2 regions of the Streptomyces sp. DS1-CR2 genome follow, and region 2 is predicted to be linked to the other one. Evidence: riboswitches for the same ligand, from Rfam matches in the RefSeq annotation. Region 2 holds a riboswitch; the other holds the start of a gene.

Region 1 (3,593 bases), 4.3 Mb from region 2:
TCATGCCGGCCATCACGGCGCTCGCGGCGTTGGTGCCGTGCGCGGACGACGGGATGAGGCAGATGGTGCGCTGGTCGTCGCCGTTGGCGCGGTGATAGCCGCGGACGGCGAGGAGACCGGCCAGCTCGCCCTGCGAACCGGCGTTCGGCTGGAGCGACACCTTGTCGTAGCCGGTGACCTCCGCGAGGCGCTCCTCCAGCTCACGGATGAGCGTGAGGTAGCCCTGTGCCTGCTCGGCGGGCGCGAAGGGGTGCAGCTGGCCGAACTCGGGCCAGGTGACCGGCTCCATCTCCGTCGTCGCGTTGAGCTTCATCGTGCAGGAGCCCAGCGGGATCATGCCGCGGTCGAGCGCGTAGTCACGGTCGGCCAGCTTGCGCAGGTAGCGCAGCATCGAGGTCTCGGAGCGGTGCGCGTGGAACACGGGGTGCGTCAGGTAGTCGTCCCCGCGCAGGAGGTCCGCGGGCAGCGTGTCCTCGGCGGCCGCGTCGAGCGCGTCGACATCGGCCTCGACACCGAACGCGGTCCAGACGGCGCCCAGTTGGGTACGCGTCGTGGTCTCGTCACACGAGATCGACACGTGGTCGGCGTCCACCAGGTGGAGGTTGACGCCACCCTCGCGCGCGGCGCTGACGATGTCGGCGCCGCGCCCGGCGGCCTTCACGGTCAGGGTGTCGAAGTAAGCGCCGTGCACGACCTCGACACCGCCGGCCTTGAGGCCCGCGGCGAGCAGCGTCGCGTACCGGTGGGTGCGCCGCGCGATGCCCTTGAGTCCGTCGGGTCCGTGGTACACGGCGTACATGCCGGCCATGACGGCGAGCAGCACCTGAGCGGTACAGATGTTGCTGGTGGCCTTCTCCCGCCGGATGTGCTGCTCACGGGTCTGCAGCGCGAGGCGGTACGCCTTGTTGCCGTCGGCGTCGACGGAGACGCCCACGAGGCGGCCGGGCAGGCTGCGTGCGAACTTCTCGCGGACCGCCATGTAGCCGGCGTGCGGACCGCCGAAGCCCATCGGGACTCCGAAGCGCTGCGTGGTACCGACGGCGATGTCGGCGCCGAGCTCGCCGGGCGAGGTCAGCAGCGTGAGGGCGAGCAGATCGGCAGCGACCGTGACGACGGCGCCCAGCTCGTGAGCCTGCTCTATGACCGGCTTGATGTCGCGGACAGCTCCGGAGGCGCCCGGGTACTGGATCAGGACGCCGACGACGCCGCGCTCGGCGACCTCGGCCGGGATGCCCTCGGAGAGGTCGGCGACGACGACCTCGACACCGGTCGGCTCGGCGCGCGTCTGGATCACGGCGATGGTCTGCGGCAGGGCGTCCGCGTCGACCACGAAGGCACCGTTCTTGACCTTGCCGATGCGCCGCGACAGCGCCATGGCCTCGGCCGCGGCCGTGCCCTCGTCGAGCAGCGAGGCGCCCGAGGTCGGCAGGCCGGTCAGCTCCGCGACCATCGTCTGGAAGTTGAGCAGTGCCTCGAGCCGGCCCTGCGAGATCTCCGGCTGGTAGGGCGTGTACGCCGTGTACCAGGCCGGGTTCTCCATGACGTTGCGCAGGATGACGGGCGGCGTGAACGTGCCGTAGTAACCGAGTCCGACCATCGAGTCGAGGACCTGGTTGCGGTCCGCGAGGGAGCGGAGTTCGGCGAGCACCTCGGCCTCGGTGCGGGCCCCGGGAAGATCGAGCGCCTCGGCGCTCTTGATCACGTCCGGGACCGCGGCCGCCGTCAGCTCGTCGAGCGAGCCGTACCCGACCTGCGCGAGCATCTTGGCCTGCGCTGCTTCATCCGGACCGATATGGCGCTGCTCGAAGGGGATTCCCTGCTCCAGCTGGGAGAGCGGAATACGGTTGGCGGTCATTGCGGAGGCCTCCTGGTCATACGACCTGCGAGGGGCACCACGGCGCGGGTGCCCGGACGGCCTCCCCCTCTGTCATCTCAACCTGAGAGCTTCACCGGCGTACCCCACATCACGAAGGGCATGCCGACTTTCACCGTCGGTGAGAGCGGAGGCCTGAACGCCCGCCCTGCTTTCCAGAGTGACCTCGTCCGTGCGGTACAGGGGCCTGAGAGATTCCGGGGAGGAGTTGCTCCTTCGGCGCCTCCGGTGTCATCCGGAGGACTCTCCCGCACGGGGTCAGCAGCCATCGCCAGCCTACCAGCGGCGACAACGCCCCCGGCTTCGAGTGGCCGCCGTCACCAATGTGCACTTTGGTAGTGCTTACGGATGAGTTGCGAGCAGCTGGAGGGCCCCGTGCAGACCGATGTCGATCCGCGAAACCTGATCGGCCGCAAGGCGTTCGACCGCAACGGAGCCAAAATCGGGACTGTCGACGAGGTCTACCTCGACGACGCGACCGGGGTCCCGGAGTGGGCGGCCATACGCACAGGCCTGTTCAGCCGGGACGCCTTCGTCCCCCTGGAGCCGAGCGAGCTGGTGGAGGGCACCCTGCGCATCCCCTTCGAACGCTCCCTGATCAAGGACGCCCCCGACTTCGGGGTCGGCCGTCACCTCTCTCCCGAGCAGGAGCTCCAGCTCTACCACCACTACGGGCTCGACGTCACGGGCCCGGACGACCCCGAGCCCCCTCAGGACCGCAACTTCGGCAAGATCGCCGGCACATCAGACGACACCTGACCCGGCACCCTGCTCCCCCGCGTCAACCCGCCTCACGTCGCCCTCCGCCACCAGCGGCAGCGGCTCCGCGGGGACGAGCGCGGGGTCGTCGGTGCGGAACGTACGCACTCGCCCCGGCTCCGAGTACGGCGTCTCGAAGCGCACCGTCACCCTCCCGAGCCCGCTCCCCTGCACCCACCCGTGCCCGAACTCCTCGTGCCGCACGTCGTGCCCGGCCACCCAGCGCCGGTCCGCGGCCTCGACGACCTCCTCGGCAGCCACCTGGCCCTCATCCCCCGCACCATCCACCCCTTCCGTCTCCCCCTCACCCTCGGCCGCGTGCGCCTTGGCCTCGGCCTGCGCCTGCGCGAACAGATCCTCCTGCGTGTAGTCGGCCAGACCCGTCACTCCCACGCCCAGCAGCCGCACCCCGCCCGTCGTGTCCACGGACTCCAGGAGCCGCGCCGCCGCCTCCCGCACCACTGCGGGGTCGTCGGTGGGCCCGCGCAGGGTCTCGGATCTCGTCAGCGTGGAGAAGTCGTAGCGCCGCACCTTGAGGACCACGGTCCGCCCCGACCGCTCCGCCCCCCGCAACCGCTGCACGCACCGCTCCGCAAGCCGCTGCACCTCGGTCCGCACCCGCACCCGGTCGTGGATGTCCACGTCGTACGTGTCCTCGACCGACACCGACTTGGCGTCCCGCTCTGCCACCACGGGCCGGTCGTCGTGCGCGAGAGCCATGGCGTACAGCGACGCCCCGTGCGACTTCCCCAGCAGCCGTACGAGCTCGTCCTCGCCCGCCTCCGCGATCTCCTCGACCGTGGTGATCCCGGCACGTCTCAGATGGTCCCCGGTCGCCGGCCCCACGCCGGGCAGCGTGCGCACGGACATGGGCCCGAGCATGGCGCGCTCGGTGCCGGGCACGATCAGCCTCAGACCGTCCGGCTTGGCCTCCTCGGAGGCGATCTTCGCCAGCATCTTC
Region 2 (3,593 bases):
GGCGGAACGCGGCGAAGTCCAGCTGGCGCGGGTAGGCGGACCAGCCCGCGATGATCACCTTGGGGCGGTGCTCCTTGGCGAGGCGCTCGACCTCGGCCATGTCCACGAGACCGGCCTCGTCGACGTGGTACGCGACCACGTCGAACTGCTTGCCGGAGAAGTTCAGGCGCATGCCGTGGGTGAGGTGGCCGCCGTGGGCGAGGTCCAGGCCGAGGATCGTGTCGCCGGGCTTGGCGAGCGCGAAGAGGGCGGCCTGGTTGGCGGAGGCGCCGGAGTGGGGCTGGACGTTGGCGTACTCGGCGCCGAAGAGGTCCTTGACCCGGTCGATGGCGATCTGCTCGGTGACGTCGACGTGCTCGCAGCCGCCGTAGTAGCGCCGGCCGGGGTAGCCCTCGGCGTACTTGTTGGTCAGGACCGAGCCCTGGGCCTCCATGACGGCGACCGGAGCGAAGTTCTCCGACGCGATCATCTCGAGGGTGGACTGCTGGCGGAGCAGCTCGGCGTCGACCGCGGCGGCGACGTCCGGGTCGAGCTCGTGCAGCGAGGTGTTCATGAGCGACATAGTCGTGGTGTCCCTAGTTGCCGGAGCCGGAGAACGCGTCGTACTCGTCCGCGGAGAGCAGGTCCTTCGGCTCTTCCGAGGTGCGGACCTTGAACAGCCAGCCGCCCTCGAACGGGGCGGAGTTCACCAGCGACGGGTCGTCCACGACGTCCTGGTTCGCCTCGACGACCTCGCCGGTGACCGGGGAGTACAGGTCGCTGACGGACTTGGTCGACTCGAGCTCGCCGCAGGTCTCGCCCGCAGTCACCGTGTCACCGACCTCGGGGAGCTGGGCGTAGACGACATCGCCGAGCGCGTTGGCCGCGAACTCGGTGATGCCGACCGTCGAGACGCCGTCCTCGGCGCCCGACAGCCACTCGTGCTCCTTGCTGTAGCGCAGCTGCTGGGGGTTGCTCATGATCTGAATTCTCCTGTACGCGGGTGGGTGCTGCGGAACGAGAGGGGTGTGCGCTGGGTTACTTCCGGCGGCCCCCGTGAGGACTGGTCGGACTACTTCTGGCGCTTGTAGAACGGCAGCGCCACGACCTCGTACGGCTCGTGGGCGCCGCGGATGTCCACGCCCACGCCCTCGGTGCCGGGGGCGGCGTGCGCCGCGTCCACGTAGGCGATGGCGATCGGCTTGCCGAGCGTGGGAGAGGGGGCACCGGAGGTGACCTCGCCGATCACCTTGCCGTCGGCGACCACGGACATCCCGGCGCGCGGCACCCGGCGGCCCTCGGCGATCAGGCCGACGAGCTTGCGCGGCGGCGCGGTCTCGGCGCGCTCGGCGGCGGCCTGGAGCGCCTCGCGGCCCACGAAGCGGCCCTCGTTGCCCGTCTTCTCGAACTTCACGACGCGGCCGAGACCGGCGTCGAAGGGGGTCAGCGCCGTCGTCAGCTCATGCCCGTACAGCGGCATGCCGGCCTCCAGGCGCAGCGTGTCGCGGCAGGAGAGGCCGGCGGGGACGAGCCCGACCGGCGAGCCCGCGTCGGTCAGCGCCTGCCACAGCTTCTCGGCGTGCTCCGGGGCGACGAACAGCTCGAAGCCGTCCTCGCCGGTGTAGCCGGTGCGGGCGATGAGGGCCGGGACGCCGGCGACGGTGCCGGGCAGGCCCGCGTAGTACTTGAGGCCGTCCAGGTCGGCGTCCGTGAGGGACTTCAGGATGCCGGGGGACTCGGGGCCCTGGACGGCGATCAGCGCGTAGGCGTCGCGGTCGTCGCGGACCTCGGCGTCGAAGCCGGCGGCGCGCTCGGTGATCGCGTCGAGGACGATCTGCGCGTTGCCCGCGTTGGCGACGACCATGTACTCGTGCTCGCCCAGGCGGTAGACGATCAGGTCGTCGACGATCCCGCCGTCCTCCTGGCAGATCATGGTGTAGCGGGCGCGGCCGGGGCCGATCGTGGACATGTTGCCGACGAGGGCGTAGTCGAGGAGATCGACGGCCTGCGGCCCGGTGACGGTGATCTCGCCCATGTGCGACAGGTCGAAGAGGCCCGCCTTGGTGCGGACCGCGATGTGCTCGTCGCGCTCGCTGCCGTACCGCAGCGGCATGTCCCAGCCCGCGAAGTCGGTCATCGTCGCGCCCAGCGAGCGGTGCAGGGCGTCGAGGGCGGTCTTACGGGGGACGTTGCTCATGAGTGGTGCTCCAGGATCCCAGGCATGACAGACGAGGGCGATGGTCTTCCTCCCCATCTGTCATCGGAACCTGAGAGGTTCGCCGGCGCCACACGTACAGGTGGTCGCGGCTTGCACCTTGGGTGGAGCGGCCGAAGGCCGCCCGCTTTTCAGATATGCCTCGCCCGCGCGGTACGGGGCCTGAGAGATTCAAGGGAGGAACTTGCTCCTTCGGCGCCCCCGGGGACGCGTAGGCGTCCGGGGAGCTCTCCCGCGCGGATTCAAGCGGCCGGTATGCAGTTGGTCGTGCTCTTGGCGCGCACATCATTGCATGCCCACCGTACGGGGAATCCACTTGTAGGGCATTACCGTCTCTTTACACTTGGCGGGAAAGGGTGGCGTGACCGGAAGGGGAGGACGATCACGGTGCACAAGGCAGTGGCGGGTGCGTACGCGGCGGCAGGGGTCGGGCAGCGCGCTGTGCCCCGCCCCGGGGCGGCGACAGGGCGCGGGCCGGTCGTCAGGGATCTGCGCGGCAGAGGTGGTCGCACGCCGAGGCGCCTCGGCTTCGCGCGGGGTGACCTGATCGTGGTCTCGGGGCTCCCGGGCAGTGGCAAGTCCACGCTGATGCGCCGCGTGGTCGGTGCCGGGGGAGCCGTGCGCATCGACTCGCAGGACACGCGTGACCGCTGGGCGGCCCGGCTGCCGCGGCTGCTCCCGTACGCCGTGTACCGCCCGCTCGTGCGGCTCGCGCACTTCGCCGGGCTGCGGCGGGCCCTGCGCTCGGGAGGCAGCGTCGTCCTGCACGACTGCGGCACGCAACGCTGGGTGCGGCGCTGGCTGGCCAAGGAGGCCGGGCGGCGCGGCGCGGACCTGCATCTGATGCTGCTCGACGTCGGCGCGGACACGGCGCTCGCGGGCCAGCGGGACCGCGGCCGCGGGGTCTCGCGCTACGCGTTCGCCCGGCACCGCCGCGCGGTCGCCGGCCTGGTGGAGTCCGCCGAGCGCGGTGACCTGCCGTGGGGCTGCGCGTCCGCGGTGCTGCTCGACCGGGACGCGACGGATGTGCTGAACGGGATCGGGTTCGAGGGGAGTTGACCGGCCGCGACCGTCTGTGCACCTACGGACGCGGAGGGTGTTCTGCCACCCGCACGCGCTAGGGTTCGGCCGCAGACAGAGCGGTTCCAGAGCGGGTGGTAGGCACATGGACATTCCGGCGCAGGCTCACGCACATCCGTACGGCGGGTGGCCGGCCAACGAGCTCGAGGAGGTGCTCGCCGCCTCCCTCGGGGTCGACTCGGCGGGCGGCCGGATCGTCGAGGTCCTCGGGCGCAGCCAGGTGTGGATACCGCTGCCCCAGGGCGGCGGACCCGGCAGCCCGAACCTCGACCTGCCGACGCTGGAGATCGAGGGCCAGGCCTATGTGCCCGTCTTCAGC

What was found. Region 2 has a riboswitch for glycine ahead of gcvT (glycine cleavage system aminomethyltransferase GcvT). Riboswitches for the same ligand answer to the same signal wherever they lie in the genome.
Region 1: another riboswitch for glycine. It lies ahead of gcvP (aminomethyl-transferring glycine dehydrogenase); the one in region 2 lies ahead of gcvT (glycine cleavage system aminomethyltransferase GcvT).

The regions. Positions count from the first base shown of each region.
Region 1 is NZ_CM147085.1:1,771,085-1,774,677, forward strand. Features, by position in the region: gene gcvP (aminomethyl-transferring glycine dehydrogenase) at 1-1,855, opposite strand, end outside; glycine riboswitch at 2,039-2,134, opposite strand; gene ACY0PA_RS08920 (PRC-barrel domain-containing protein) at 2,249-2,632, shown strand; gene ACY0PA_RS08925 (DNA polymerase IV) at 2,618-3,593, opposite strand, start outside.
Region 2 is NZ_CM147085.1:6,041,715-6,045,307, forward strand. Features, by position in the region: gene glyA (serine hydroxymethyltransferase) at 1-562, opposite strand, end outside; gene gcvH (glycine cleavage system protein GcvH) at 576-959, opposite strand; gene gcvT (glycine cleavage system aminomethyltransferase GcvT) at 1,052-2,176, opposite strand; glycine riboswitch at 2,224-2,335, opposite strand; glycine riboswitch at 2,336-2,439, opposite strand; gene ACY0PA_RS28890 (AAA family ATPase) at 2,636-3,253, shown strand; gene ACY0PA_RS28895 (enhanced serine sensitivity protein SseB) at 3,360-3,593, shown strand, end outside.